DNA from 3 places in the Azospirillum sp. UENF 111221 genome. Region 1 is predicted to be linked to each of the others. Evidence: predicted binding sites of a transcription regulator. Region 1 holds the regulator's gene; each other region holds the start of a gene.
The links. The regulator PhoB, encoded in region 1, activates phosphate uptake and scavenging genes when phosphate is short. The targets are predictions, from matches to a motif close to TNTCATAAAACTGTCA.
Positions count from the first base shown of each region.

Region 2: ACWPN3_RS26830 (UDP-2,3-diacylglucosamine diphosphatase) is a predicted target of PhoB. The motif match lies at 5,252-5,267, and genes of this name have one in related genera.
Region 3: pstS (phosphate ABC transporter substrate-binding protein PstS) is a predicted target of PhoB. The motif match lies at 8,551-8,566, and genes of this name have one in related genera.

Region 1 is NZ_JBSNCH010000005.1:1,954,433-1,964,693, reverse strand. It holds gene ACWPN3_RS24005 (ABC transporter permease) at 1-1,991, shown strand, start outside; gene ACWPN3_RS24000 (Bax inhibitor-1/YccA family protein) at 2,138-2,863, shown strand; gene ACWPN3_RS23995 (SAM hydrolase/SAM-dependent halogenase family protein) at 2,967-3,695, opposite strand; gene phoB (phosphate regulon transcriptional regulator PhoB) at 3,762-4,466, opposite strand; gene pstB (phosphate ABC transporter ATP-binding protein PstB) at 4,562-5,392, opposite strand; gene pstA (phosphate ABC transporter permease PstA) at 5,398-6,711, opposite strand; gene pstC (phosphate ABC transporter permease subunit PstC) at 6,704-8,086, opposite strand; partial or broken gene ACWPN3_RS23970 (PstS family phosphate ABC transporter substrate-binding protein) at 8,113-9,154, opposite strand; gene ACWPN3_RS23965 (ATP-binding protein) at 9,282-10,261, opposite strand, start outside.
Region 2 is NZ_JBSNCH010000005.1:2,522,341-2,532,601, forward strand. It holds gene ACWPN3_RS26795 (N-formylglutamate amidohydrolase) at 1-846, shown strand, start outside; gene ACWPN3_RS26800 (DUF1476 domain-containing protein) at 935-1,255, opposite strand; gene ACWPN3_RS26805 (NRDE family protein) at 1,446-2,219, shown strand; gene purC (phosphoribosylaminoimidazolesuccinocarboxamide synthase) at 2,366-3,130, shown strand; gene purS (phosphoribosylformylglycinamidine synthase subunit PurS) at 3,185-3,427, shown strand; gene ACWPN3_RS26820 (DNA-3-methyladenine glycosylase family protein) at 3,491-4,123, shown strand; gene ACWPN3_RS26825 (diacylglycerol/lipid kinase family protein) at 4,134-5,117, opposite strand; gene ACWPN3_RS26830 (UDP-2,3-diacylglucosamine diphosphatase) at 5,338-6,186, shown strand; partial or broken gene ACWPN3_RS26835 (glycosyltransferase family 4 protein) at 6,183-7,182, shown strand; gene ACWPN3_RS26840 (3-deoxy-D-manno-octulosonic acid transferase) at 7,391-8,677, shown strand; gene lpxK (tetraacyldisaccharide 4'-kinase) at 8,692-9,690, shown strand; gene ACWPN3_RS26850 (LpxL/LpxP family acyltransferase) at 9,674-10,261, shown strand, end outside.
Region 3 is NZ_JBSNCH010000004.1:181,628-191,888, reverse strand. It holds gene ACWPN3_RS12950 (ABC transporter ATP-binding protein) at 1-238, opposite strand, end outside; gene ACWPN3_RS12945 (YgiQ family radical SAM protein) at 512-2,641, opposite strand; gene ACWPN3_RS12940 (TCR/Tet family MFS transporter) at 2,884-4,128, opposite strand; gene pstB (phosphate ABC transporter ATP-binding protein PstB) at 4,495-5,358, opposite strand; gene pstA (phosphate ABC transporter permease PstA) at 5,361-6,242, opposite strand; gene pstC (phosphate ABC transporter permease subunit PstC) at 6,248-7,231, opposite strand; gene pstS (phosphate ABC transporter substrate-binding protein PstS) at 7,340-8,407, opposite strand; gene ACWPN3_RS12915 (methyl-accepting chemotaxis protein) at 8,608-10,261, opposite strand, start outside.

The DNA.
Region 1 (10,261 bases):
GCGCTTCCTCCAACGCCTTCTCGCTCGGACCGCGCCTGCTGGTGGCGCTGCCGTCGCTGGCGAACACCGGGTTGCTGCAACCCGGCAGCCTCACCTGGTGGAGCACCAAGGTGGCGCTGCCGCCGGACACCGACCTCAAGGCATGGCAGGATACCCTGCGCAGCCGCTTCCCCGACGCGCCCTGGCGGATGCGCGACTACACCAACGCCTCGCCGCAGATCGAGCGCTTCATCGACCGCATGACGCTGTTCCTGACGCTGGTCGGGCTGACCGCGCTGCTGGTCGGCGGCGTCGGGGTCGGCAACGCGGTGCGCAGCCATCTCGATTCGCGTGCCCGCACCATCGCCATGATGAAGTGCATCGGTGCGCCCGGCGCCCTGGTGTTCCAGCTCTATCTGGCGCAGATCCTGGCGCTGGCGCTGCTGGGCATCGTCATCGGGCTGGCGCTGGGGGCCGTGGCGCCGCTGGCGCTTGGCCGGCTGCTCGACGGCGTGCTGCCGGTGTCGGCCCACATCGGCGTCTATCCCGGCGCCCTGGCGCTCGCCGCCCTCTATGGCGTGCTGACCGCGCTGACCTTCTCGCTGTGGCCGCTCGGCCGGGCGCGCGAGGTGCCGGCGGGCGCCCTGTTCCGCGACGTGATCGCCCCGGCCGGCGGACGGCCGCGCACGCCTTATACGGTCGCGATGGTGGTATCGGCCGCGGCGCTCGCCGGGCTGGCGGTGCTGACCGCCCACAACAAGATCTTCGCCCTGTGGTTCGTCGGCGGCTCCATCGCCACCTTCCTCGCCTTCCGCGCCGCCGCCGCCCTGGTCACCTGGGGTGCTGCGAGGGTAGGGCGGGTCAGGCGTCCCGGCCTGCGGCTGGCGCTCGCCAACCTGCACCGGCCGGGCAACCCGACGGCGGCGGTGGTGCTGTCGCTGGGGCTTGGCCTGACGGTGCTGGTCGCCATCGCGCTGATCCAGGGCAACTTCTCCCGCCGGGTGTCGGAGACGATCCCGCAGGACGCCCCGGCCTTCTTCTTCGTCGACATCCAGCGCGACCAGTTCGACCCCTTGCGCGAGCTCGTCACCGCCGTCCCCGGCGCCAGCGCCTTCGAGGCGGTGCCGAGCCTGCGCGGTCGGATCGAGCGGGTGAACGGCGAGGATGCCGAAAAGGCGCTGGTCAACCCGGAGCAGGCCTGGATCCTGGCCGGCGACCGCGGCATCACCTATTCGGCGACGCTGCCGAAGCACTCCACCGTCACCGCCGGGTCCTGGTGGCCGACCGACTATGCCGGGCCGCCGCTGATCTCCATCCACCAGAGCGTCGCCGAGGCCTTCGGCATCGGTCCCGGCGCCACCATGACCGTCAACATCCTGGGCCGCAGCTTCGAGGCGAAGGTCGCCAACGTCCGTTCCGCCGATTTCAGCAGCATGGCGATCAACTTCACCATGGTCTTTGCCCCCGGCACGCTGGAAGGGGCGCCGCAGACCTGGGTCGCCACCGTCCGCGCCACGCCGGACGCCGAAACGCAGGTGCAGCGCGCCGTCCTGCAACGCTTCCCCAACATCACCATGGTGCGGGTGAAGGACGCGCTGGACACGGTGGCGGAGATGCTGGGCCATATCGGCACCGCGGTGCGCATCGTCGCCGGCATCACGCTGGCCGCCGGCACGCTGGTGCTGGCCGGGGCGGTCGCCGCCGGCCACCGCCGCCGGGTCTACGACGCGGTGGTGCTGAAGGTGCTGGGGGCCACGCGCGGCGACATTCTGCGCGCCTTCCTGCTGGAATACGGGCTGCTCGGCCTGCTGACCGCGGTCATTGCCGGCTTCATCGGAACCTTGACCGCCTGGGCGGTGCTGAAGTTCCTGATGCATTGGGAATGGAGCTTCCTGCCGTCGGCTGTCGTCACCACCGCGTTGCTGAGTACGGCGATCACGCTGGCTTTCGGGTTCTATGGTACTTGGCGGGCTCTGGGCCAGCCTTCGGCGCCATTGCTTCGGAACGAGTGACTCCCGTATGATGAAGCCGCAGGAAAAACGAATCGTGAAAGCTTTTTCATCTGGAAAAAGCGCCGCCGATTCCTATTGAACCGCCTGGCGGACTCGCCAATATGTCCTGCGACGGGATCACCCAATTCCACCGAGGAAACCAAACCATGGCAGACCCGACCTATAACCGCTTCGCGACCGCAGGCCGCGCGACAGATCGGGGATACTTCGACGAAGGCCTGCGCCAGCACATGCTGCGCGTGTACAACTACATGGGTGCCGGCCTGATCCTGACGGGTCTGGTCGCCGCGCTCGTGTCGTCCAGCCCGGCCATGATGGCCACCATCTTCGGCACGCCGCTGAAGTGGGTGGTGATGCTGGCGCCGCTGGCCTTCGTCATGGTGCTGTCCTTCGGCATCCAGCGCCTCTCCTTCGCATCGGCACAGATGATCTTCTGGGCCTATTGCGGTGCCATGGGCCTGTCGATGTCGGCCATCTTCCTGGTCTTCACCGGGGCGTCGATCGCGCTGACCTTCTTCGTCACCGCCGCGACCTTCCTGGCGATGAGCCTCTACGGCTACACCACGAAGGCCGACCTGTCGAAGATGGGCTCGTTCCTGATGATGGGCGTCATCGGCCTGGTGATCGCCGGCCTGGCGAACATCTTCTTCCAGTCGCCGGCCCTGCACTTCGCGATCTCCGCCATCGGCGTGCTGATCTTCACCGGCCTGACCGCCTACGACACCCAGGCGATCAAGGAAAGCTACGCCGAGGGCTACGATCACGAGAGCACCGGCAAGCTGGCCCTGATGGGCGCCCTGACGCTGTACCTGGACTTCATCAACCTGTTCCAGTTCCTGCTGCAGTTCCTGGGCCAGCGCAACAACGACTGAGCCTGAGGACATCCGACCCGAGACGCCCGATCGGACAAGCACCTGATCGACGCAGCAGCCGCCCGGAAGCACCCGCTTCCGGGCGGTTTTCTTTTGGGCCCGCTCAGGACTCTACCGTCACCAGGTCGCCCACGGCCAGTCCCAGCACCCGGTCGGCCCGCCCGCGGTTGACGGCGATCTCGGCCAGCCCGTTGGAGTTTTCGTACCACAGCGGCTGCCCCGGCCCGACGGCGCCGAAGGTGCGGGCGCGGGCGACGCGGGCGCCACCGGCGGTCAGCACCGCGTCGGCGGGCAGGGCGGAGGCCCGCAGGCCAGTCATGACGTTGCCGTAGACATCGACATAGACGATGCGCGGCAGCTCCTCCGGCCAGTCCGGCCGGTCGATGGCGGCGGGATTGAGCGGGCTGCGCGCGACGGCCCGGCCGGTGGCAAGGCTGGCGGCGACGGGGGCGAACAGGTCGCGGCCGTGGAAGCTGGCGGACAGCCGGTCCGGGATCCAGTCGATTGTCCAGGCGTTTAGCGACGTTGCGCGGCGCGCGATCAGGGCGAAAAGGCCGTTGTCCGGACCGACGAACCAGCGCCCGTCGGCCTCCACCATCACCGGCCGCCGGTCAGTGCCGACGCCGGGATCGACAACAGAGAGAAAGACGCTGCCAGCCGGGAAGGCCGGAGCATAGGCTGCCAGCAGATAGGCGGACAGCTGTGGGTCGAAGGCGGGGGCGTCGGCGAACAGGTCGATGACCGGCACGCCGGGCGCCTGTTGTGCCAACACCGCCTTCATCTGGCCGGTGTAGGGGCCGGAAAGTCCGAAATCGGTGAAAAGCAGGATCATCGAGGGCCTTCTCACCAGTGCTGTGGTGGTCTTGGCCCCCATCCTACCCCCATCCGAACCCCGCACTCACACCGACTTGGTATCGAGCGCGTAGCCGGCCGACCGCACGGTGCGGATCAGGTCCAGCTCGTCCTCCTCGTTCATCGCCTTGCGCAGGCGGCGGATGTGTACGTCGACCGTACGCGGCTCGACATACACGTCGTGGCCCCACACCAGATCGAGCAGCTGCTCGCGCGAGAACACCCGGCCGGCATGCTGCATGAAGTGGCGCAGCAGGCGGAATTCGGTCGGGCCGAGGTGTACGTCACGGCCGTTGCGGCGGACGCGGTGGGCGGCCAGATCCATCGTCACGTCGGCAAAGGTCAGCACCTCGTCGGTCATGCCGGGAGAGGCGCGGCGCAGCACCGCGCGCATGCGGGCGACCAGCTCGGTCGGCGAGAAGGGCTTGGTGATGTAGTCGTCGGCGCCGGAGTTCAGGCCGCGCACCCGGTCGCCTTCCTCGCCGCGGGCGGTCAGCATGATGATCGGGATGTCGCGGGTCTTGGCGTTGCGGCGCAGCTGGCGGCAGACCTCCAGCCCGCTCATCAGCGGCAGCATCCAGTCGAGCAGCACGATGTGCGGCGTCTGCTCGCCGGCGGCCAGCAGGGCCTCCTCGCCGTCGCTGGCGGTGGCGACGCGGAAGCCTTCCTTTTCCAGGTTGTACTTCAGCAGCGTCAGGATGTCGGCCTCGTCCTCGACGATCAGGACGAGCGGCTTCAGGGCCGCGTTCATGGTGGCTCCGTTGACAGCGCGCGTCTCGACGTTAACCGGCATGGGACAGCCTTTTCAACAAAGGAGGAGGGGAGGGCGCAGAGGTAAGGCGGGGCTCAGCCATAGCGGCCGGTGATGTAGCCCTGGGTGCGCTCGTCGCGCGGGTTGGTGAAGATGTCCTCGGTGTCGTCGCACTCCACCATCTCGCCCAGATGGAAGAAGGCGGTGCGCTGCGACACGCGGGCGGCCTGCTGCATGTTGTGGGTGACGATGACGATGGTGTAGTTGGCCCGCAGCTCGTCGATCAGCTCCTCGATGTGGGCGGTCGCGATGGGGTCGAGCGCCGAGCAGGGCTCGTCCATCAGGATCACCTCGGGGCTGACGGCGATGGCGCGGGCGATGCACAGCCGCTGCTGCTGGCCGCCGGACAGGCTGGTGCCGGGTTCGCGCAGGCGGTCCTTGACCTCGCCCCACAGCCCGGCGCGCTTCAGCGAGGTCTGCACCACCTCGTCCAGTTCGTCGCGGCCGGAGGCCAGGCCATGGATGCGCGGGCCGTAGGAGACATTGTCGTAGATCGACTTGGGGAAGGGGTTCGGCTTCTGGAACACCATGCCGACGCGGGCGCGCAGCTGCACCGCATCGACCGCCTTGCCATAGACGTCCTCGCCATCCAGCGCGATCCGCCCCTCGACCCGGCAGCCCTCGATGGTGTCGTTCATCCGGTTCAGGCAGCGCAGGAAGGTCGACTTGCCGCAGCCGGACGGGCCGATCAGCGCCAGCACCCGGTTTTCCTGGATGTCGAGGTCGATGCCCTTCAACGCCTGTTTGGCGCCGTAGAACACCGTCACCCCGCGGGCGGTCATCTTGTTGGGCAGGGCGGCACCCGCGCGTTGACCGGGGCGGTCTTCGGCGCGGGGCCGCAGCTTCAGCGGGTTCTGAATGCTCATGACGCTCACCACCGTCTCTCGAAAATCTTGCGCAGGATCACGGCCGCGCCGTTCAGCAGGATCAGGACGCCGAGCAGGATCAGGATCGCCGCCGAGGTGCGCTCGGTGAAGGCCCGCTCGGGGCTGTCGGCCCACATGTAGATCTGCACCGGAAGCACCGTGGCGCTGTCGGTCAGCCCGTGGGGCACGTCGACGATGAAGGCGACCATGCCGATCAGCAGCAGCGGCGCCGTCTCGCCCAGCGCGCGGGCCATGCCGATGATGGTGCCGGTCAGGATGCCGGGCATCGCCAGCGGCAGCACATGGTGCAGCACCGTCTGCAAGGGCGAGGCGCCGATGCCCAGCGCCGCCTGGCGGATCGACGGCGGCACCGCCTTCAGCGCGACGCGGGACGCGATGATGATGACCGGCAGCGTCATCAGCGCCATCACCAGCCCGCCGACCAGCGGGGCGGAGCGCGGCATGCCGAAGAAACCGAGGAACACCGCGAGGCCGAGCAGGCCGAAGATGATCGATGGCACCGCGGCGAGGTTGTTGATGTTCACCTCGATCAGGTCGGTCCAGCGGTTCTTCGGCGCGAACTCCTCCAGATAGACCGCGGCGGCGATGCCGGTCGGCACCGACAGCGCCATGGTCACCAGCAGGGTCAGCAGCGAGCCGGCGATGGCGCCGCCGATGCCGGCCTGTTCCGGCTCGCGGCTGTCGCCGGCGGTGAACAGGGTGGTGTTGAAGCCCTGCGCCAGCGCGCCGGAGGCCAGCAGCGCGTCGGCGGCGGCGACCTTGGCGTCGCTGAGCCCGCGCTCGCTCTCCGGCAGGTCGCGGCGGTAGCCGCCCTTCACCAGCTGGTCGATCTGGTCGTCGGCGCGGACCCAGATCGTCTGCGTGGTGCCGGCCAGCGCCGGGTTCTTCGCCACCATCGCCTCCAGCTCGTAGGGTGCCCCCGACGACAGCAGGTCGTTCAGCACGCGGCGGCCGGCGCGGTCGGTGACCTGGGGGAACTGGGCGTAGAGCGCCCGGCGCAGCGGGGCGGCGTAGTTGCGGTCGGCGACCTCCGCCGGGTCCAGCGTCACCTCCAGCCGGATGCGCGCTTCCCAAAAGGCACTGGCGCCCTTGGCGACGATGGAGCCCAGCAGCAGAACCAGCATCAGCGCCGCCAGCGCCACCGCGGCGGCGCCGGCCAGCCGGAAGCGGCGCTCCGCGGCATGGCGGGCGCGCAGACGGCGGGCGAAGGCCTCGCTGCGCAGGCGCGACTTCGGCGGGGTGGTTGAGGCGGGGGAGGGCGTCACGGCCGCCGCGTCCCGCTCGACGAGGTCAGTCATATTTTTCCCGATAGGTCCGGACCACCCGCAGGGCGACCATGTTGAGGCAGAGCGTGACGAGGAACAGCACAAGGCCGAGGCCGAAGGCCGACAGCGTCTTCGGGCTGTCGAACTCCTGGTCGCCGACCAGCAGCGTGGCGATCTGGGTGGTGACGGTGGTGACCGCCTGCAATGGGTTGGCGGTCAGGTTGGCGGTCAGGCCCGACGCCATGGTGACGATCATCGTCTCGCCGATGGCGCGGCTGACCGCCAGCATCACCGCGGCGACGATGCCCGGCAGCGCCGCCGGCAGCACCACCTGCCTGATGGTTTCCGACTTGGTGGCGCCGAGGCCGTAGGAGCCGTCGCGCAAGCTCTGCGGCACCGCGTTGATGACGTCGTCCGACAGCGAGCTGACGAAGGGGATGATCATCACCCCCATGACGATGCCGGCGGCCAGCGCCGATTCCGAACTGACGTCCAGCCCCAGCGCCTCGCCGACCGAGCGCACGAAGGGCGCCATGGTCAGTGCTGCGAAGAAGCCGTAGACCACGGTCGGGATGCCGGCCAGGATCTCCAGCGCCGGCTTCAGCCAGGTGCGCACGCCGCGTCCGGCATATTCCGACATGTAGATCGCCGCCATCAGCCCGACCGGCACCGCCACCGCCATGGCGATCACCGTGATCAGCAGCGTGCCGGCGAACAGCGGGATGGCACCGAAGGAACCGCTCGATCCGACCTGATCGGCCCGCATCGCCATCTGCGGGCTCCAATGGGTGCCGAACAGGAAGTCGAGCGGTGAGACGACGCTGAAGAAGCGCAGCGCCTCGAACAGCAGCGACAGGACGATGCCGACCGTGGTCAGGATGGCGACCAGCGAACAGACGACCAGCGCCACCCGCACCACCCGCTCCACCGCCGGACGGGCGCGCAGGTCCGGGCCGATGCGGTGGCGGCCCCAGGCGAGCCCGGCGACGGCGAGGCTGGCGCCGACCGCCAGCAGGCTCCAGCCGGCGAGATCGCGGAAGCCCGCATAGCGGCGCGCCGCCTCGACCACCAGCGGATCGGAGTCGCGCCCGGTCGAGATGCCGTGGGCGAGGTTGAGGATGTCGGCCTTCAGCAGGGCGACCGACTGGCCGTCACCGGTGGTCAGCCGCTCCGGCAGGGCCGACAGCACCAGCTGCATCGCCAGCCAGCCTTCCGACGCCGTCCAGGCGACGAACAGCAGCAGCGCCGGCAGCCCGGCCCACAGCGCGACATAGACGCCATGATATGACGGGACCGAATGCAGCTCCGCCACCCGCCCGCCAACGGACGCCGCCGCCCGCGACCGGCCGATCATGAAGCCGATCAGGGTGAGCAGGGCCAGGATCAGGGCGAGGAGGGTCAGCTGCATGCGGGTCGCTCAAGAGGAGGAGTTGGTCAGAACTGCAACGGCGTCAGGTTGACCGCCTCGACGCGGGCGGTGTCGCGCAGCGCCTTCGGCTCCGGGATCAGGCCCTTGTCGACCAGATAGCCGTCGTCGCCCATCGCCCGCTCCGACGTGTATTCGCCGATGAACTCGCGGATGCCCGGAATGACGCCGGCATGGGCGTTCTTGACATAGATGTAGAGCGGGCGGGCCAGCTCATACTTGCCGGCGGCCACCGTCTCCGCCGTCAGCTCCACCCCGTCCATCTTCGCGGATTGCAGCGTGTCGCGGTTCTGGTCCAGGTAGCTGTAGCCGAAGACGCCGAAGGCGTTGGGGTTGGCGAGCAGTTTCTGGACGATCAGGTTGTCGTTCTCGCCGGCCTCGACATAGACGCCATCCTCGCGGATCGTCATGCAGGCGCGCTCGCGCGCCTTCTCGTCGGGAACCGCCTTGGCGACCTCGGCCAGTTTTTTGCAGCCTTCCAGCATCGCCAGCTCGTTGAAGGTGTCGCGCGTCCCGGAGGTGGGCGGCGGCCCCAGCACCTCGATGGCCGCCTTGGGCAGCGACGGGTCGATGTCGGACCACAGCTTGTAAGGATTGGCGACCAGGGCGCCGTTGACCGGCACCTCCTTCGCCAGCGCCTTCCACAGCAGGACGGTGGACAGTGACACCGGCGCTGCCTTCTTCGAGGAGGCCAGCGCGATGCCGTCATAGCCGATCTTCAGCTCGGTCATCGTGGTGACGCCGTTGCCGGCGCACTGGTCGATTTCCGACTTCTTGATCCGGCGCGAGGCGTTGACGATGTCGGGATGGGCCGGGCCGACGCCGGCGCAGAACAGCTTCAGCCCGCCGCCGGTGCCGGTCGATTCGACCACCGGGGTCTTGAACTTGCCGGTCTTGCCGAAGGCCTCCGCCACCGCGGTGGTGAAAGGGAAGACGGTGGAGGAGCCGACCGCACGGATTCTGGTCGCGCGACTGCGCCCAGGCCGGGGCGGTGAAACCCACAGCCAGGCCCAAAGCGGTCGCGGCGAAAACATGGGTCCGGATGGTCACGGGTGCCCTCCTCGATCAAACGGAGACTGGTCCAGCGGAATTGCGCGGACCATAGACCCGGAGGGCGACCGATTGATTACGTTTTTATGACGCTTTCATGACAGCGTCATGGAATGGTGCGCCCCTCTCACACCCCGCCATATCCCCTCTCCCCCCCGGGGAGAGGGTTAGGGTGAGGGGGAAGCACGGCGGCCCTTCCACGAAAATCCTGACGCGTCTCCCCCTCTCCCCGGCCCTCAGCTCGGGAAAGGGAAGGGGCCTCGGCCGGCAGATAGACCGTGAAGGCGCTGCCGACCCCGACCTCGCTTTCGATGGTCAGCCGGCCGCGGTGGCGGTTCAGGATGTGCTTGACGATGGCCAGCCCCAGCCCGGTGCCGCCCATGGCGCGGGAGCGCGCGGCGTCGACGCGGTAGAAGCGCTCGGTCAGGCGGGGCAGGTGGGTGCGGGCGATGCCGTCGCCGCGGTCGCGCACCGACACCGACACCATGGCAGTGCCGCCGCGCCCGGCCCGCTTGTCCTTCGCCACGCCGCCCGGCGCCGGCAGGCCGGTGAAGCCCACCGCGGCACCGTCGGCCAGCGCCACGCTGACGGTCACGTCGGTGTCCTCGCGCGTGTATTTGATCGCGTTGCTGACGAGGTTCTGGAAGACCTGGGTCAACTGGTCCTCGTCGCCGACGACCGGCGGCAACTCCTCCGGCGCCTCCAGGCGCAGGCGGATGCGGCGCTCCGCCGCCTTCAGCTGAAGCGCGGCGATGACGTTCTCCAGCTCCTCCACCACATCGACGCGGCCGTTGGGCTGCATGTGCTCGTCAAGCTCGATGCGCGACAGCGACAGCAGGTCGTTGACCAGACGGGTCATGCGGCTGGCCTGATCGTGCATGATCGCCAGGAAGCGGTCCTGCGCCTCCGGATCGTCGCGGGCCGGGCCGCGCAGCGTCTCGATGAAACCCAGCAGGGAGGACAGCGGCGTGCGCAGCTCGTGGCTGGCGTTGGCGATGAAGTCGGCGCGCATCTGCTCCGACCGGCGGGCGGCGGTCACGTCGTGCAGGGTCAGGATCGCCATGCGGGCGACGGTGGGCGGACGCGGCGCCGGCTCCTCCTCGATCT
Region 2 (10,261 bases), 570 kb from region 1:
GTTCTGGTCCGCAACGACCCGGTCGGCCGGCGCCTCCCGGTGCTGTTCGATTCGCCGCACAGCGGCAGAATCTATCCCGACGATTTCCGGGTGATCTGCCCGCATCCGCTGCTGCGTCAGGCCGAGGACACCCATGTCGAGGAGCTGTTCGCCACTGCCCCCGACCATGGCGCCACCTTGCTGTGCGCGCTGTTCCCGCGCACTTGCATCGATGTGAACCGTGCCGTCGACGACATCGACCCGGCGATGATCGACGGCGATCTGCCGCTGCCGGTGCGTCCGACCCCGCGCAGCACGCTGGGCATGGGTCTGATCCGGGCCATGCTACGGCCGGGCGTGCCGCTCTATGACGGGAAGCTGCCGGCGTCGGCGGTTGCCGACCGCATCGACCGCTATTACCGCCCGTACCACGCCCAGATGCGGATGGCGCTGGACGGGCTGGCGGAGCGGTTCGGCGCCGTGTGGCACGTCAACTGCCATTCCATGCCGTCGTCGCTGCGGCCGGACGGGCGCGATCCGCTGGCGGTGGATTTCGTCATCGGCGACCGCGACGGCACCACCAGCGAGCCGGGTTTCGTCCGGCTGGTGGCGGACACCCTGCGCGGCCTCGGCCATCGGGTGGCGATCAACGATCCTTACAAAGGCGTGGAACTGCTGGCGCGCTATGGCGAGCCGGCGCGTGGCCGCCATTCGATCCAACTGGAGATCAACCGCCGCCTCTACATGAACGAGGAGACGCTGGAGCGCCACGATGGCTTCGCCCGGCTGAAGGGCGACATCGACACGCTGATCCGCCGCATCGCCGACTATGCCGGCCAGCGCGTCCTGCACCGCGCAGCGGAGTAGGCGCCCCGCCGGGATCGGGTCGGCGGGGTCGCGAAGGACGTGCGGAGGCCCGTTCCCGTCAGGCCCGATCCACTCAGGCCCGTTCCACTCAGGACTGCGTGACCTGCTGGCGCGCGATGTCCAGGAAATGCGCCATCTGCTTTTCGACGCGGTGGTCGGAGATGTCGACCCCGCGGGCGTGCAGGTCTGCGCTCAGCTTGTCCCGGATGTCGTGCGGGCCGGGGGTCGCGATGTCGGTGTCCACGATCTGGCGGGCATAGGCCTCGGCGTCGCCACCGGACAGCCCCATCAGGTCGGCGGCCCATTCGCCGGCCAGCCGGTCGCGCCGGGCGCGGATGCGGAAGAGCAGGTCCTCGTCGTGCTGGAACTTGTTCTCGAAAGCCTTTTCGCGGTCGTCGAAGGTCGTCATGGGGACCCAGGCTCCTTTATTGGTTTCGCTCCCTTATATGAAGATAATATAGCCCGACGGCGGCTGTCGTCACTGCCCCGCCGCGTCGCACCCGCGGATATTCTGCAGAGCCTCCCCGGTCGGCGGGATACCCTCGGATGCCGCCGAAGACGGGCACGACAAAAGACTCGAACGAAAGACAGGGCAAGGCATGTGCAGTGTGATTCTCCTGCGGCGACCCGATGCAACTTGGCCGCTGGTCGTCGCCGGGAACCGTGACGAGATGGTGGGGCGCCCCTGGTTGCCACCGGCCCGCCACTGGCCCGACCGACCCAACGTGGTCGCCGGGCTGGACGAGCTGGCCGGCGGTTCCTGGATGGGGCTGAACGACGAGGGGGTGGTGGCGGTCATCCTCAACCGCTTCGGCACGCTGGGGCCGGAGGCCGGCAAGCGGTCGCGCGGCGAACTGGTGCTGGATGCGCTCGACCATGCCGATGCCGCCGATGCGGCGCGCAGCTTCGCCGATCTCGACATCCGCGCCTACCGCCCGTTCAATCTGGTGGTCGCCGACAACCGCGACGCTTTCCTGGTCGTCCACCGCGGCGCCAACCCGCGTCACCGGCCGGAGGTGTCGTCGATCCCCGCCGGCGTACACATGCTGACCGCCTTCGAGATGGACGACCCGCAGGACCCGCGCACCGCCTTCTACCGTCCGCTGTTCGAGCATGCCATTCCGCCGACCCTCGACGCGCTCGACGCGGAGAGCTTCGCCTGGGGCGGCTGGCCGGAACTGATGGGCAGCCGCATCTGGGAGGGCACGCCGGACGAGCGCGGCGCCATGGATTTCCTGCTGCCGAGCGGCTTCGGAACCTCGTCCAGCTCGCTTCTCGCGGTGCCGCGGGTGGAGCGTCCCGACCTGAACCCGATCTGGCACTTCGCTCCCGGCCGGCCGCATGCGGTGGACTATGCGCCGGTGGAGCTGTGAGGCGGCGGAGCTGTAAACCGGCGGCACAATCCTGCCCTCCAGCCCCCGTCGTTGTGTTCGTGCACCCGGCTTGCTATATCACTCAGGCACATTCCTGGGCCGGCAAGCTCGCTTGACCGGTCCTTACGTATTTGGACGAAGATACGATGACACGACGCCGGCGCATCTACGAAGGCAAGGCCAAGGTACTCTTCGAAGGGCCGGAGCCGGGCACCCTGGTGCAGTACTTCAAGGACGACGCCACCGCCTTCAACAACCAGAAGAAGGGCGTCATCACCGGCAAGGGGGTGCTGAACAACCGCATCTCCGAGTATCTGATGAGCCGTCTGTCCGAGATCGGCGTGCCCACGCACTTCATGCGCCGCCTGAACATGCGCGAGCAGCTGGTGCGCGAGGTGGAGATCATCCCGATCGAGGTCGTCGTCCGCAACGTCGCCGCCGGCAGCCTGTCGCGCCGCTTCGGCATTCCCGAAGGCACGCCGCTGCCGCGGTCGATCATCGAATACTACTACAAGTCGGACGAGCTGAACGACCCGATGGTCTCGGAGGAGCACATCACCGCCTTTGGTTGGGCGGCTCCCCAGGATCTCGACGACATGGTCGCGCTCAGCTTGCGCGTGAACGACTATCTGTCCGGCCTCTTCCTCGGCATCGGGCTCAAGCTGGTCGACTTCAAGCTGGAGTTCGGCCGTCTGTGGGAGAACGAGGAGATGCGGATCGTCCTGGCGGACGAGATCAGCCCCGACAACTGCCGCCTGTGGGACGTCAAGACCAACGAGAAGCTGGACAAGGACCGGTTCCGCCAGGATCTGGGCCGTGTCGAGGAAGCCTATCAGGAGGTCGCGCGGCGCCTCGGCATCCTGCCGGAAGGCGGGCCGAGCGACGTCAAGGGTCCCAAGACGATCCAGTGACCGCCATCCAGCAACCACCCCTCCACCCAACACCGTAAAGCGAGCGGACATCCGATGAAGGCCAAGGTTCACGTCACCCTCAAGCGCGGCGTTCTCGACCCCCAGGGCAAGGCCATTGCGCACGCGCTGCACACGCTGGGCTTCGACGGCGTCGAGGACGTCCGCGCCGGCAAGGTGATCGAGCTGCAGCTCAAGAGCACCGACGAGGCGACCGCCCGCAAAGAGGTCGAGGCGATGTGCAGCAAGCTGCTCGCCAACACCGTGATCGAGGACTACGCCATCGAGCTGGTGGCCTGATCCGCCGGCAGCCTTGATTAAGCGGTTTCTTGATTCAGCGGTTTCCGGAGTGGAGCGCGGCAGATGAGTGTTGACCATCTGGCCGCGCTCGACCCCATTTTCGCCGAATGCTTGCGCGTCGGCGGCCCGGTGATCCGGGATTTCAGCCGGCCGACCGGATTCGTCGGCCTGCTGCGCATGGTGATGGAGCAGCAGCTTTCCACCAAGGTTGCGCTGGCGCTCTGGGCCAAGCTGCAGGACCGGCTGGGCGGCACCGTCACCCCCGACGCCATCCTGGCGCTCGACGACGACAGCTTGCGCGCTTGCGGTTTCTCCCGCCAGAAGATCGGCTACGCCCGCGGCCTCGCCGAGGCGGTGGCGAGCGGCCGGCTCGATTTCGACATCATCCACGACCTGCCCGACGAGGAGGCGATTGCCCGGCTCGTCGCGCTGAAGGGCATCGGCCGCTGGAGCGCCGAGGTCTACCTGATGACCACGCTCGACCGGCCGGACATCTGGCCCATCGGCGATCTGGCGATTCAGCTGGGCGTCCAGCGGCTGAAGGGCTGGGCGGACAAGCCGAATGCTAAGCAGCTGATCGAGGTGGCGGAGCCGTGGCGGCCCCATCGCTCACTGGCGGCTCGGCTGGTCTGGCACCATTACGTGGCGTTGCAGGAGCAGGCACGGGCGGCGCGGGGCTTGCCGCCGTCGCGGTGATCGGAAAACCTCACCCAGCCAGCACCGGCAACCGCCACCCCGCGAGCGCGATCTCCACCGGCAACCGCGCCAGAACGTCGCCGTCGCCCTGCACCGCATCGGCGAACAGCCCGTCGCCGGCCGGCCCCTCGATCCGAACGCGCCTGGCCGTCACCACCCGATAATCCGGAAAGCGCGCCAGCCGCCCGGCGGTGACGCCCCAGACATAGCGCAGCGCGTTCAGCCGCCCGCCGCGCGGGAATAGGCAGACATGCAGCTCCGGCTCCGTCAGCCGCGCATCGGGTGCGCAGATGAAGCGGCCGCCGTAGAAATGCCCCTTGGCGACGATGACCGACGCCACCTCCTGCGGTTCGCCCCAGCCGTCGCCATTATCCAGAGTGACCCGATAGCGGTGGTCGGGCCGGGTCGCCAGTTGCACCAGCGTCTCGGCGACATAGGCGCCCTTGCCGATCAGCCGCTTCACCCGGGGATCGACCCGCTCCACCACCCGCGCGTCCAGCCCGACCCCGGCCATCAGCGAGAACACCCGTCCGTTGGCCTGCGCCGGCCAGATCATCGTCCGCCGTCCGCTGGCAATCGCCGTTGCGATGCGCTCCGCATCCATCGTCAGGCCCAGTTCGGCCGCCAGCACGTTGGCGGTGCCCATTGGCACGATGCCGAGCGGCAGCGGCCGACCCGCCTCGGCATGGGCGGCCAGCCCGTTGATGACCTCGTTGATGGTGCCGTCGCCGCCGGCCGCCACCACCGCATCCACCTCGGCGGGATCGGCCGCGCGGGCAAACGCCTCCGCATCGCCGCGCCTGCCGGTCGGCCTGACGGTGACGCCGATGCCGCGGGCCTCCAACCGGGCGACCACCGCGCGAAGCCGCCGTGCCCGCCGCCCGCCGGCAGTCGGGTTGTGGATCACCAGCAGCCGTCGCATGTCGATGGCCGCATCCTCGCCGCTGCCCATGCCAACCGCCGGACTTTCATCCATCAGAACCGTGTCGCGCACCAATTCGTTCTCCCTGGCCGGCGCGAAGGGCGCCTTCTGTTGCAGAACAGTGAAGGGCTCGTGGCGGTTCCATTGCAGTAAAACTGCGGCGGTATGACGATAGCCCAAATCGTTGTGACGAATAGGTGCGGGTGTTTCAAATCATTGTCAAGGAGTGCCTCTTTCCTTTATACGGCAGTTGTCTTGATGGCCATCGGCCATGGCGACGACGGAGCGGAAGATGGACGCCGTCCCAGCGGTCAAGCGGTACCGCAGCATTTGGATATCCGACGTTCATCTTGGAACGCGCGGCTGTCAGGCGGAACTGCTTCTCGATTTCCTGAAGCACACCGAATCGGATCACCTGTACCTGGTCGGCGACATCGTCGATGGCTGGCGGCTGAAGAAAAGCTGGTACTGGCCGCAGGCCCACAATGACGTGGTGCAGAAGATCATGCGCCGCGCCCGCAAGGGGGTGGAGGTCTATTACATCCCCGGCAACCATGACGAGGCGGCGCGCGATTACGTCGGGCTGCAGTTCGGCGGCGTGCATGTGGTGGACGAATGGGTCCACACCACCGCCGACGGCCGCCGCCTGCTGATCACCCACGGCGACAAGTTCGACGCGGTGGTGCGCTACGCCAAGTGGCTGGCCCTGCTCGGCGACCACGCCTACGTCACGCTGCTGCACGTCAACACCCTGTTCAACTGGGTGCGCCGCAAGCTCGGCTTCAATTACTGGTCGCTGTCGGCCTACCTGAAGCACAAGGCGAAGACCGCGGTCGAATTCATCGGCAAATACGAAGAGGCGCTCGGCGAGGAGGCCCGCCGCCGCAAGGTCGACGGCGTCGTCTGCGGCCACATCCACACCGCTGAGATGCGCGACATCGAAGGAATCCTCTATTGCAACGACGGCGATTGGGTCGAGTCCTGCACCGCCTTGGTCGAGCACGACAGTGGCGCGCTGGAAATCATCCACTGGACGGAGGTCATGGCGCAGCGGCTTGCCACCACCGGTCCCAGCAGCAGTCCCACCGGCGGCAAGATCAAGGCGAAGGAACTCACGGCGAAGGAACGGGAAGCGGCGTGAACATCCTGATCGTCAGCGACGCCTGGCACCCGCAGGTGAACGGCGTCGTGCGCACCATCGGCACCGTGCGCGCGGAGCTGGAGGCGATGGGCCACAGCGTCGAGGTGATCGGCCCCGACCGCTTCCGCACCCTGCCGATGCCGACATATCCGGAAATCCGGCTGGCGCTGGGGGCGAAGCGGCGGTTGTGGGCGATGATCGACGGCCTGCGGCCCGACTGCATCCACATCGCCACCGAAGGGCCGTTGGGCTTTGCCGCCCGGTCCTATTGCCTGAAGCACGGCAAGCCCTTTACCACCGCCTACCACACCCGCTTTCCCGAATATGTGCGCGACCGCGCCCCGATCCCGCTGGCGCTGTCCTATGCGGTGGTGCGCCGCTTCCACAAGCCGTCCTCGGCGGTGATGGTGGCGACCCAGACCATCGAGGACGCGCTGACGACCCGCGGCTTCGCCAACATCCGCCGCTGGACCCGCGGAGTCGACACCGAGCTGTTCCGGCCCCGCGACAAGGACTTCCTCGATCTGCCGCGTCCGGTGTCGATGTATGTCGGGCGCGTGGCGGTGGAAAAGAACCTGGAGGATTTCCTGCGCCTCGACCTGCCCGGCACCAAGGTGGTGGTGGGCGACGGCCCGGCGCGGGAGGAGTTGCAGCGCAAGTATCCGGCCGTCCATTGGGTCGGCGCCAAGCATGGCGAGGAGTTGGCGAGGCATTATGCCGCCGCCGACGTCTTCGTCTTCCCGTCGCGCACCGACACCTTCGGGCTGGTGCTGCTGGAGGCGCTGGCGTCCGGCGTGCCGGTGGCGGCCTATCCGGTGCCTGGACCGCTGGACGTGGTGGACGGCTCCGGCGCCGGCTGCCTGGACGAGGATTCTGAAGCGCGCGGTCGAAGGGGCGCTGGCGATCCCGGCGCAGACCTGCCGCGACTATGCGCTGGGCTACTCCTGGCGCCGCTCGGCCGAACAGTTCCTGTCGAACCTGCGACCCTTTTCGTAAGCGGGAAGCATTCGGGATGCGCCGCAGCCTTTTCCGCGCGGTTGGCGCTTGTGACGCTTTGAGGGAGCGATGAGGGGCCTGCGTCGCACCGGCCCCTGTTACGGAACCGTTGCCGCGTGCTAAGGTGCCGCCGGGCGCGTCGCCGGTGGTCCGTATCAGGGGCACCGGCAACGCGCCCGTTGTCGTACGTCTCCTGTTCCGGGCCTTGATGCTGCATTCCCTCTACCGTGGCCTGACGACCGTTGCCGGGCCGGCGGTGCGCCTCTATCTCGACCGGCGCCGTGCTGCCGGCAAGGAAGACCCCGCGCGCCAGGCGGAGCGGTTCGGCATGGCATCGCAAGCCCGGCCGGCCGGTCCGCTGGTCTGGATCCACGCGGCCAGCGTGGGGGAGGCGAACTCGGTCCTCGTGCTGGTCGGCCGGCTGCTGGACGGCGCGCCCGACCTGACCGTGCTGATGACCACCGGCACCGTCACCTCGGCCGAGCTGATGGGCCGGCGGCTGCCGCGGCGTGCGATCCACCAGTATGTGCCGGTCGATCTGCCGGGCGCGGTCGACCGTTTCCTCGAACACTGGCGGCCCGACGCGGTGTTGTGGACGGAATCGGAGATCTGGCCGAACCTGCTGGCCGGTATCCGCGCCCGATCCATCCCCGCCGCGCTGGTCAATGCCCGCATGTCCGAACGCAGCTTCTCGCGCTGGCGCAACGTGCCGGGGCTGATCGGCGGCCTGCTGTCGACCTTCCAGGTGACGCTGGCCCAGACCGAAGGCGATGCGGAGCGGCTGCGCCGGCTCGGCGCCTCCGGTGTCGCCAGCGTCGGCAACCTGAAATTCTCCGCCGAGCCTCCCCCCGCCGTTGCCGACGCGATGGAGCCGCTGCGGGCATCCCTGGCCGGCCGGCCCGTCTGGCTGCTCGCCAGTTCCCACCCTGGCGAGGACGAGATCGCCGCGGCGGTCCACACCGCGCTGGCCCCCGTGCTGCCCGGGCTGCTGACGGTCGTCGCCCCGCGCCATGCCCATCGCGGCAACTCCATCGCGGAGCTGATGCGGGCGCGCGGGCTGCCGGTTCTTCAACGGACCGCCGGGCATCGCCTGCCGGGTCCCGAGCATGCCGTCTATGTCGCCGACACCATGGGCGAGCTTGGGCTGTTCTACCGTGCGGCACCGGTGGTGTGCATGGGCGGCTCCTTCATCCCCCATGGTGGACAGAACCCGGTGGAGCCGGCGCAGCTGGGCTGTGCCGTGCTGTACGGGCCGCACATGTTCAATTTCGGCGAGATCACCCACATGCTGGAAGCCGCCGGCGGCGCCCTGCCGGTGGCGGACGGCGAGGCGCTGGCCCGCGAGGCGCGCCGGCTGCTGACCGATGACCGTGCACGAGACCGCATCGTCGCGGGTGCGGCACGGGTGACCGCCGACAACCGGCGGATCATCGACCGGGCGCTGGCGGCGCTGGCCCCGGTGCTGGGCGCGGCCGGCATCCGGACGGCTGCCTGAGGGGACGCGCCGCCGTGAAGACCCCCGCCTTTTGGTACCGGCCGCCCGGTCTCGCCTCCACCCTGTTGGCACCGCTGGGTGCGCTCTATGGGCTGGCCGGGCGGCGGCGCATCGCCGGAACCGTTCCGCGCAAGGTCGGCGTTCCGGTGGTCTGCGTCGGCAATCTGGTGGCGGGCGGCGCCGGCAAGACGCCGGTCGGGCTGTCTGTGATTGCGGCCTTGCAGGCCCGCGGTGTCGCCGTCCATGCGCTGACCCGCGGCCATGGCGGGCGGGAGGCTGGTCCGCTGGCGGTCGATCCCGGCCGCCACACCGCCGCCGACGTCGGCGACGAGGCGCTGCTGCTGGCCGGGGCGGCGCCCTGCTGGGTGGCGCGCGACCGGTTGGCTGGGGCGGAGCGCGCGGTTGCCGCCGGAGCCAAGGCAATCGTCATGGATGACGGCTTCCAGAACCCGGCCCTGCACAAGGATTTGTCGCTGATCGTGGCAGACGGGGCGGTCGGTTTCGGCAACGGCCGGCTGGTTCCGGCGGGGCCGCTGCGGGAACGGGTGGCCGACGGCCTCGCCCGCGCCGATGCGCTGGTGATCCTGGGCGAGGACCGTCACGGTCTGGCGGCGCTGGCCGGCGGACGCCCGGTGCTGACCGCCCGGCTGGAGCCCGATCCGGAGGCCGCCGCCCGTCTCGCCGGGCGCGACGTGCTGGCCTTCGCCGGCATCGGCCGGCCGGAGAAGTTCTTCGCGACGCTGGAGGCGCTCGGCGCCCGCATCGCGGAGCGGGTGCCCTTCGCCGACCATCACCCCTACCGTCCGGCCGAGGTGGCGGCGCTGCTCGACCGCGCCGCGGCGTTGGGCGCCGTGCCCGTCACCACCGCCAAGGACGCCATCCGCCTGCCGCCGGAGTTGCGGGCGAAGATCGCCGTCCTGCCGGTGTCGGTGCGCTGGGCCGATGAGAGCGCGCTCGCCGCGCTGCTGACGCATGTTTCGCTGAAAGGAAGCCCCGATGGCCAAGCCGCGTAGCCCGTTTCAGAAATGGCTGACGCGCCGCATCGGCTATCCGGTGGAGGCGCTGCTGGTCCATGGCGTCTGCGGTCTGTTCCGGATGCTGCCGCTCGACCGCGCATCGGCGCTCGGCGGCTGGATCGGCCGGACGGTGGGGCCGTGGCTGCCCAACAGCGCCCGTGCCCGGCGCAACCTGACCCGCGCCTTCCCCGAGAAGAGCGGGGCGGAGATCGAGGCGATCATTCGCGGCATGTGGGACAATCTCGGCCGCACCATCGCCGAATATCCGCATCTGGAGCAGATCGGCCGTGAACGGATCGAGGTGGTCGGCATCGAGCATGTCGATGCGCTGCGCGAGGACGGCAAGGCCGGTATCCTGGTCTCCGGCCATCTGGCGAACTGGGAGGTCCAGTCGGTCGCCTCCCGCATGCTGGGGCTGGAGCTGGGGCTGGTCTATCGCGCGCCCAACAACCCGATGGTCGGTGAACTGCTGGTGAAGCTGCGCGGGGCGGCGACCGGCATGCAGATTCCCAAGGGGCCGGACGGTGCCAGGATCCTACTGCGTCACCTGACCAGGGGCGGCCATGTC
Region 3 (10,261 bases), on a different contig from region 1:
TGGCGCCGAAGGCGGTCAGCGCCGCATGCAGTGCGGCGTCGCGGTCGCCCGGCAGCAGGGTGAGGGCATCGACCAGCCGGCCGGCGAACAGCGGCATGAAGACGTCGGCCAGCGTCGACAGGGCGATGGCGCCGGCAATGCCGACGGCCAGCGGTGTCTGGCGGCGCCAGTGACGGAAGGTGAAGGCCAGAACGCTGCGGATGGCGTTCGGCCGCGGGGTGCGTTTCGACTGTGCCATGGGAATCCAACCGGGGCAGGGGCCGGCCATGCGGGCGGCGGCGCCGTTGGGAGAAATGCGAACAGGTGACGGTGCGTGGCTTCAGGCAGCCGGCGCGAAGGCATTACGTGGCGGTCATCGCCCTCTCTCCCTCGGGGAGAGGGAGGGGACCCACGAAGTGGGGAGGGTGAGGGGGATGCCTGGCGGGACATTGCGATAATCCTCGCAGTGCATCCCCCTCACCCTGACCCTCTCCCCGGGGGGAGAGGGGAATTGGGCCTGTGCGCTTTACCGTCACCGACCCTTCAAATTGGTCTGGCGCGGCTTCATGCCGGACGGCTTGCCGCCAGCCCCAGCGGCCGGCTTCGCCCCCGGCGCCTTGCCAACGGGCGCCTTGCCCACCGGCGGCACCACGCGGCGGCCCTGGCCGGCCTGCTGGGTGAAGAAGGTCTTGCCCCCCTTCTCCCGCGGCTTGGCGGTGGCGCCGACCGGTTGCCAGCCCGGGATCAGATGCTCCTCGCCCGGACCGATCGAATCCTCGCGGCCCAGGCGCTTCAGCGCCTCGCGCAGGATCGGCCAGTTCTCTGGATCGTGGTAGCGCAGGAAGGCCTTGTGCAGGCGGCGCTGCTTCAACCCCTTCGCCGACGAAACGATTTCCGATCCGACGCGGCGGACCGGCCGGAGCGGGTTGCGCTCGCTGTGGTACATCGCGGTCGCCAGCGACATCGGCGAGGGCAGGAAGGTCTGTACCTGATCCGCCTTGAAGCCGTTCCGCTTCAGCCACAAGGCGAGGTTCATCATGTCCTCGTCCGTGGTGCCGGGGTGGGCGGCGATGAAGTAGGGGATCAGGTAGAGCTTCTTCCCGGCCTCCTTCGCGGCCTTGTCGAACATCCGCTTGAACTCGTCGTAGGCCCCCATGCCGGGCTTCATCATCTTGCCCAGCGGCCCCGGCTCGGTGTGTTCCGGCGCGATCTTCAGGTAACCGCCGACATGGTGGGTCACCAGTTCCTTCACATATTCCGGATTACGGACGGCGAGGTCGTAGCGCAGGCCCGACGCGATGTGGATCTTCTTCACCCCCGGCACCGCGCGGGCCTTGCGGTAGAGCTGGACCAGCGAGGAATGGTCGGTGTTCAGGTTCTTGCAGATGTCCGGGAAGACGCAGGACGGGCGCCGGCAGACCGACTCCGTCTCCTTGTCCTTGCAGGCGAGGCGATACATGTTGGCGGTCGGCCCGCCCATGTCGGAGATGACGCCGGTGAAGCCCTTGGTCTTGTCGCGGATATGCTCGATCTCGCGCAGGATCGACCCTTCCGACCGGCTCTGTATGATGCGCCCCTCATGCTCGGTGATCGAGCAGAAGGAACAGCCGCCGAAGCAGCCGCGCATGATGTTGACCGAGAAGCGGATCATCTCCCACGCCGGGATGCGCGCATCGCCGTAGGACGGATGCGGCGCGCGGGCATAGGGCAGGTCGTAGACGCCGTCCATCTCGTTGGTTTCGAGCGGGATCGGCGGCGGGTTCAGCCAGACGTCGCGGTCGCCGTGGCGCTGGACCAGCGCGCGGGCATTGCCGGGGTTGCTCTCCTGGTGCAGCACGCGGCTGGCATGGGCATAGAGCACCTTGTCGGCCGTCACCTGCTCGTAGCTGGGCAGCCGCACCGCCATGCGGTCGGCACCGGCGGCGCGCGGCGACACCGGCGCGGACGGATCGTCGATGGAGCTGCTGTCCACCACCGTCCAACCGTCCGGCAGGGACGAGCGCATGATGGCGGTGCCGCGGATGTCGGTCATCGCCTTGGGCAATTCCCCCGTCAGCGCACGCTGGGCAATCTCGATGATCGCACGTTCGGCATTGCCGTAGACCAGCATGTCCGCCTTGGAATCGACCAGGACGGATCGGCGGATCTTCTCGCTCCAATGATCGTACTGGGCGATGCGGCGCAAGCTGGCCTCGATGCCGCCGAGGACGATGGGAACGTCCTTGAAGGCTTCGCGGCAGCGCTGGGAATAGACGATGACGGCGCGGTCCGGCCGCTTGCCGCCCTCGTCGTTCGGCGTGTAGCTGTCGTTGTGGCGCAGGCGGCGGTCAGCCGTGTAGTGGTTGACCATCGAATCCATGTTGCCGCCGGTCACGCCCCAGAACAGCCGCGGCTTGCCCAGGATCTTGAACGGCTCCGCACTGCTCCAGTCCGGCTGGGCGATGATGCCGACCCGCAGGCCCTGCGATTCCAGCAGCCGGCCGATGATCGCCATGCCGAAGCTGGGATGGTCGACATAGGCATCGCCGGTGACGACGATCACGTCGCACTGGTCCCAGCCCAGCCGGTCCATTTCCGCGCGCGACATCGGCAGAAAGGGCGCCGCCTTGGGGCGCACGCTGCGGTCGGGGCGGTGAGTGAACAGGTTGGGGGCCGCGAGCATCGCGTTCTCCGGGTCTCGATCAACAATGCGGATGGATAAGCCGACAGTCTTACCTTGTCGGCCGGCAAATTCCCACCGCTGATAACGCAGCGGAGCAATGGGACATTGTGCGGGGTGGCGCGACAGCTATGTGGGACGCCCCACAGCCCGTGCAAGGGGCGTGGCCAGGGGGATGACCAGGGAGCCGACCGGGAGACAAGGCGCGCGTGTGGGCACGGGAGAGGGCAGGGCGCGGTGGAGAGTCAGGCGGCAACGCCGCCCGTTTCACCCGTCCGGCCGTTGCGCCGTGCCACCACCCAGCCGATCAGCGCGCCCATCAGCATCACCAGGGCCGCGATCAGGAAGGCGGCGCCCGGATGCGGGAACAGCGGATCGCTGCCGACCGAGGCGGAATAGACCGTGCCGAAGAAGACCGGAGCCAGGATGCCGGCGACGCTCGCCACGCTCATGTTGGCGCCCTGCAACTGGCCTTGTTCGGATGGGCTGACCCGCTGTGTCATCAACGACTGGATTGTCGGCATCGCCAGCCCCCACAGCGCGTTCGGCACGATGGCGAAGGCGAACCAGCCGCCATCCGGCGCTAGCCCCATGCAGGCCAGCCCGAACGCCCCACCGAACAGGCCGACGACCATGGTGCCGCGGTCGCCCAGCCACTTCACCACGCGCGGCACCACCAAACCTTGCATGACCATGTCGAGCGCACCGACCATCGACAGCAGAAGACCGACATCCCAGGCGCTCCAGCCATAGCGGTGCGCGGCATAGAGCACAAAGACGGCGGGAAAGATCTGGTGGGAGACATGCAGCATGAAATTGACCATCGCCAGACCCGACAGTTCCGGGTGCGAGCGCAGCAGCTGGAACGCTCCGAACGGGTTGGCCCGGCGCCAGGAAAAGGCCATGCGGTTTTCCGGCGGAAGCGATTCCGGCAACACCACCAGACCATAGAGGAAGGCCAGTCCACTGAGCAGGCCGGCCCCCCAGAAGGGCGCCCGCGGCGAGATCTCGCCCAGCACTCCGCCCAGCAGCGGTCCGGCGATGAAGCCGGCACTGAAGGCGGCGCCGATCAGGCCATAGGCGCGCGCCCGCTGCTCCGGCGGCGTCACGTCGGCCATATAGGCGAAGACCGTGGTGAAGCTGGAGGAGGTGATGCCGGCAACGGCACGGCCGAACACCAGCCACCACAAATTCGGCGCCACCGCCATCAGCACATAGTCTGCCGCCAGCCCCAGCGCCGACAGCAGGATCACCGGCCGCCGGCCAAAGCGGTCCGACAGCGACCCGATCACCGGCGAGGAGAAGAACTGCATCAGCGCCCACAGCGCCACCAGCGCACCGTTGATGGTGCCGGCCTGCGCATCGGCCCCGGCGAACTCCTCGATCAGCGCCGGCAGCACCGGAATGACGATGCCCATCGCCACGATGTCGAGTGCGGCGGTGACGAGAATGAAGGCTATCGCGGCCTTGCGCGGACGAACGGACGACATTGAAAACCTTTGGAATCAAAAAATGCAAGCGTCCAAAAGGGACGCAGGCGGACCCCGGCCGGAATGGGCGGGCCGGACGGCATCGCGAAGTGGGGCGGATCATAGAGGAAGCGAAGGCGATTTGGAAGCGGAATATTTCCGACTTCGGATGATTTTTCGCGGCGGGCTATCAAAGCGCTGACATTGCCCTTACATGCGCTTACAAGAGAAAAACACATAAGTTCGATTATGGAAATTTCCTGAACGGTCGGCTAAACCTCCAGGGCTTCATAGCCTGCCGAATCCTGATTGAGGGAGAAACAAAAAAGCTCCTGTCACCATCCGGTGACAGGAGCTTCGCGCTTGCCGAACACGGCGCAGCCAGCGTCAGCCGAAGCGGCCGGTGATGTATTCGGAGGTCTTTTCCTTGGTCGGATTCGTGAAGATCTCTTCCGTGTTCCCGAACTCGATCAGCTCGCCCAGATACATGAAGGCGGTGAAGTTGGAGATGCGGGCCGCCTGCTGCATGTTGTGGGTCACGATGGCAATGCAGTAGTCGGACCGCAGCTCGTCGATCAGCTCCTCGCACTTGGCGGTGGAGATCGGATCGAGCGCCGAGGTCGGCTCGTCCAGCAGCAGGACCGACGGCTTCACCGCGATGGCGCGGGCGATGCACAGGCGCTGCTGCTGGCCACCGGACAGGCTCATGCCGTTCTGGCGCAGCTTGTCCTTCACCTCGTCCCACAAGGCGGCGCGGCGTAGCGAGAACTCCACACGCTCGTCCATGTCGGCGCGCGACAGCTTCTCGTACAGCTTCACGCCGAAGGCGATGTTGTCGTAGATCGACATCGGGAACGGCGTCGGCTTCTGGAACACCATGCCGACGCGGGCGCGCAGCAGGTTCAGGTCCTGCTTGGGCGACAGGATGTTGACGCCGTCCAGCATGACCTCGCCGGTGGCGACCTGCTTGGGATAGAGGTCGTACATCCGGTTCAGGATGCGCAGCAGGGTCGACTTGCCGCAGCCCGACGGGCCGATGAAGGCGGTGACCTGGCGGTCGTAGAGCGGCAGCGAGATGCTCTTCAGCGCGCGATAGCCGTCATAGAAGAAGTCCAGGTTGCGGACGGTGATCTTCTCGGGCAGGCCGGCACCGGCGATGGCACGGTCGGCGGCGGCGCCGGCCATCATGCCGGGGGGCATCGGGTGGCTGCCGTGGGCTTGGCTGTTGGCGTCCATGTGGGTCATCGTCATGGTTACTTTCTCGTCGTGCCGAGACCGGCCAGCAGCCGGGCGCCGATGTTGAGGAGCAGGATGGCGACCGTGATCAGGAGCGCGCCGCCCCAGGCCAGCTGGCGCCAGTCCTCATAGGGCGACATCGCGTACTGGAAGATGACCACCGGCAGGTTGGCCATCGGCGCGTTCATGTCCGCGCTCCAGAACTGGTTGTTCAGGGCGGTGAACAGCAACGGCGCGGTCTCGCCGCTGATGCGGGCGACGGCCAGCAGCATGCCGGTGATCATGCCGTTGCGGGCGGCACGGTAGGCGACCATCGTGATCACCTTCCATTGCGGCGCACCGAGCGCGGCGGCGGCCTCGCGCAGGCTGTTGGGCACCAGCTTCAGCATGTCCTCGGTCGTGCGGACGACGACCGGGATCACCAGCACCGCGAGCGCCATGGCACCCGCCCAGGCCGAGAAATGGCCCATGCGGATCACCAGCACCTCGTAGACGAACAGGCCGACCATGATCGACGGCGCGCTCAGCAGCACGTCGTTGATGAAGCGCACCACCTCGGCCAGCTTGGTGTTGCGGCCGAACTCCGCCAGATAGGTTCCGGCCATGACGCCGACCGGGGTGCCGACCGCGGTGGCGACCGCGGTCATGACGACGCTGCCGAAGATGGCGTTCAGCAGGCCGCCCTCGCCGCCCGGCGGCGGGGTGTTCTCGGTGAACAGGCTGAGGTTGATGGCCGACAGCCCGTTGTAGAGCAGCGTCCACAGGATGGCGACCAGCCAGAAGAGGCCAAAGCCGGCGGCCCCCAGCGCCAGCGACAGCGCCAGCTTGTTGGCGATGCGCCGGCGGTGATACAGCCCGCCGATGGGGGTCGCCAGCGTCGCGGAATTGGACATCGTCATGGGCCTCAAACTCCGGCCTTGCGCTGCAGGCGCAGCAGCATCAGCTTGGCGATCGACAGGACGGCGAAGGTGATCAGGAACAGGATCAGGCCGAGCGCCACCAGCGAGGAGGTGTAGACGTCGCCAACCGCCTCGGTGAACTCGTTGGCGATGGAGGCCGAGATCGTCGTGCCCGGCGCCATGATCGAGGAGCTGATGCGGTGCGCGTTGCCGATGACGAAGGTAACCGCCATCGTCTCGCCCAGCGCGCGGCCCAGCCCCAGCATCACGCCGCCGACGACGCCGGTGCGGGTGTAGGGCAGCACCACGTTCCACACCACCTCCCAGGTGGTGGCACCCAGCCCGTAGGCGGATTCACGCACCATCGGCGGCACCGTCTCGAAGACGTCGCGGGTGATGGAGGTGATGAAGGGCAGAACCATGATGCCCAGGATCAGGCCGGCGGTCAGGATGCCGATGCCGTAGGGCGGCCCCATGAACAGGTTGCCGATGCCGGGGATCTGGCCCAGCGTATTGATCAGGAAGGGCTGGATGGTCGACTGCATGAAGGGGGCAAAGACGAACAGGCCCCAGATGCCGTAGATGATGCTGGGGATCCCGGCGAGCAGCTCGATGGCGACGCCGAGCGGGCGCTTCAGCCAGGCGGGGCACATCTCGGTGATGAACAGGGCGATGCCGAAGCTGACGGGAATGCCGACAGCCATGGCGATGACCGACGTTACCAGCGTGCCGTAAATGGGGGCGAGCGCGCCGAATTCCTCCGACACCGGGTTCCAGACTTCGGTTCCGACGAAGCCGAAGCCGAACGCGCGGAGTGCCGGCAGCGCGCCGTCGATCAGGGAAACCGTGACGCCGCCCAGAATCAGCAGGACGAGCAGCGCGAATGCGAGGGTGGCGTTGCGGAAAGCCGCATCCTGCAGGCGCTGGCGGCGGGCCCGTCGGGCGGTGGAGGCGTGTGCGTCGGTCAAGGTCAGCGCGATCTCGGTCATGGCCGCTCCGTGAGGCGTGCGGTGGGGACGGCGCAATTTCCGTCCCCTCCGGCGATCATGCCCCCGGGCGCGCCAACCAGCGGCCCGCCCGGGGTCGGTTGGCCGTCGTTACTTGGCCGACGCGGTCCAGACCGGCTTGCCGTCGGCCTGGATGGTCTGCGACCAGGTCTTCTGGACAAGCGACACCACGGCGTCCGGCATCGGGACATAGTCCAGCTCGGTCGCCATCTTGGAGCCGTTCTTGTAGGCCCAGTCGAAGAACTTCAGCGCTTCGGCCGAAGACGCCACGTCCTGCGGGGTCTTGTACATCAGGATGAAGCTGGCGCCGGTGATCGGCCAGCTCTCCGCACCCGGCTCGTCGGTCAGCAGGACGTAGTAGCCCTTGGCATTGGCCCAGTCGGCGTTGGCGGCGGCAGCCTGGAAGGCCTCGATCTTCGGGGAGACGGTCTTGCCGTCCTTGTTCTGCAGATCGAGATGGGTGATGTTGTTCTGCTTGGCGTAGGCGTATTCGACGTAGCCGATCGAGCCGTCCGTCTGCTTGACCATGTTGGCCACGCCCTCGTTGCCCTTGGCGCCGATGCCGGCCGGCCACTGGACGGAGGTGTTGGCGCCGATCTGGGTCTTGAACTTCGGGCTGGTCTTCGACAGGTAGTCGGTGAACAGGAAGTTGGTGCCCGACCCGTCAGAGCGGTAGACCGGGGCGATGGCGGTGTTCGGCAGGTTGACGTTGGGGTTCAGCGCCTTGATCTGCGCGTCGTTCCACTTGGTGATCTCGCCCATGTAGATGTTGGCGAGAACGGTGCCCGACAGCTTGACCTCGCCGGCCTTGATGCCCTTCAGGTTCACGACCGGAACCACGCCGCCCATGATCATCGGGAACTGGATCAGGCCGGCCTGCTCCAGCTCTTCCGGCTTCAGCGGCATGTCCGACGCGCCGAAGGTGACCGTCTTGGCCTTGATCTGCTTGATGCCGCCGCCCGAACCGATCGACTGGTAGTTCAGGCCCGTGCCCGTCTCCTTCTTGTAGGCGTCGGCCCACTTGGCATAGATCGGGTACGGGAAGGTGGCGCCGGCGCCGGAGATGTCGGCGGCCGAGGCGACCGAAATCGGGGCGACCGACACGGACAGGACGGCCAGGGCACCGAAGGCAGCGCAGCGAACGAACGCCGAGGTCATGGTTTTCACGGCTAAACTCCCGATAGGTTTGGACGGTTTGGTTGGGTTTTTCGGAAAAGCCCGGCCTTGGCCGGATGTCGGAACCCGCCTTCTTCGTCGCGGTGACCATAGCCGCCGCCGGTGACGGGTTTGTTTTGTTTACGTGTCAGTTTTATGAAACCGACCCGTTCGAGACTGGGAACGCGAAGTCCTGGCAAGGCTCATCGCGCGGCCCGGATTTCCTGGAGGAACAGATGCACGGCGGAGCCGAGGTTGGTCGCCTCGTGCGACAGGCCTTCCGCCACCAGCAGCACGTCACCGGCTTGGGTACGCACCTTGGCCGCGGCCTCGGACAGGCCGGCGACATGGTCCGACGCCGCCTGGGTGCCGACCGCCACGCGGTGCGAGCTGTCGACGATGCTCGACGTGATCACCGCCTGCTCCTCCACCGCTGCGGCGATGGCCGAGGCGTTGGATTCGATGCGCTGGACGCTGCCGGTCATGGCCGCCACCACCTCCGCCGTCTCGCGGCTGGCCGCCTGGGTCGCGGCGATCTGGCGGGCGATCTCGGCGGTGGCCTGGGCGGTCTGGCCGGCAAGGGCCTTCACCTCTCCGGCGACCACGGCGAAGCCACGGCCCATCTCCCCTGCCCTCGCCGCCTCGATGGTGGCGTTCAGCGCCAAGAGGTTGGTCTGGCCGGCGATCTCGTCGATCAGCCCGACGACGGTGCCGATTTCTCCCGCCGTGCTCGACAGGTCGGCGACGGTGGCCTTCACCTGCTCCGCTCCGGCGGCGGTGTCGCCGATGATGCGGGCCGATTCGCCGGTGCGCTTGCTGATCTCGGCGATGGACTGGGAGATTTCCGAAGCGGCGGTCGCCACCTGCTGGATGCCCGCCGCCATCTCGCCGGACAGCTGCATCGCGGCCTCGGCGCGGTCGTTGGCGTTGGCGGCGATGTCGGTCAGCGAGCGGGCGCGGGCGGCCATCTGGCGCGCGGCCTCGGCCAGCGTTTCGACGCTGCTCAGCACGTTGCGTTCGAACTGGTCGGCGATCTCCAGCATGCTGGTGCGGCGGGCCGACGCGGCGTTGCGGCGCTCGATCTCCACCTTCTCGTGCGCCTCTTCCATGGCGCGGGCGTTGGCGATGAAGACGAACAGCGCGCGGGCCATGTCGGTGATCTCGTCATTGCCGTCGGCCTTCTGCTCGACCGTCAGGTCGCCGCCGGCGACCCGGCGCATGGCGTCGGCGAGCGCCTCCATCCGGCCGACGACGCGGCGGCCGACATAGAGCGAGACGATCAGCCCGGCCAGCAGCACGCCGGCGGTCGCCAGCAGGATCTGAACCTGATTGGTGCGTTCCAGCGCCTCGTGGGCGGCGGCGGCCCCGTCGGCGGTCGCCTTTTCCGCCGCCTGGACCAGCCCGTCGACCATGGCGGTGAGGGTGGCGCCGGTGCTGCGATTGCTGTCGATCAGCGCGGCATTCTCGGCATAGGCCGCCAGCTCGCCGGCCCGCAGCGCCAGGATGCCGTCGTTGCCGAAGCCAAGGTCCAGCAGCCGCTCCGCCAGCCGGCGGACCTCCGCCCCCAGATCGTCGCCTGACGCGGCCAGGGTGCTGCGGATCGTTGCCGCCAGCGGGGCCAGCGTGCGGCGGGCGGCAGCCAGACGGGCCGGCGTCTCGGCGTTGCCGGCCTCCGCCAGCTTGCCGGCCAGCAGGTTGGCGTCGGCCATCAGGCCGCTCAGGACGGTGTAGCGCTGCTGCGCCGCCGGGACCGTGTTGGTGGACAAATCCTGCATCCGTTCGGCGATCGCATTGCCGGCCTCGGCGATGCGGCCGCGCGAATTCAGCATCAGCGGCAGCATGCGGGCGTTGGCGTCG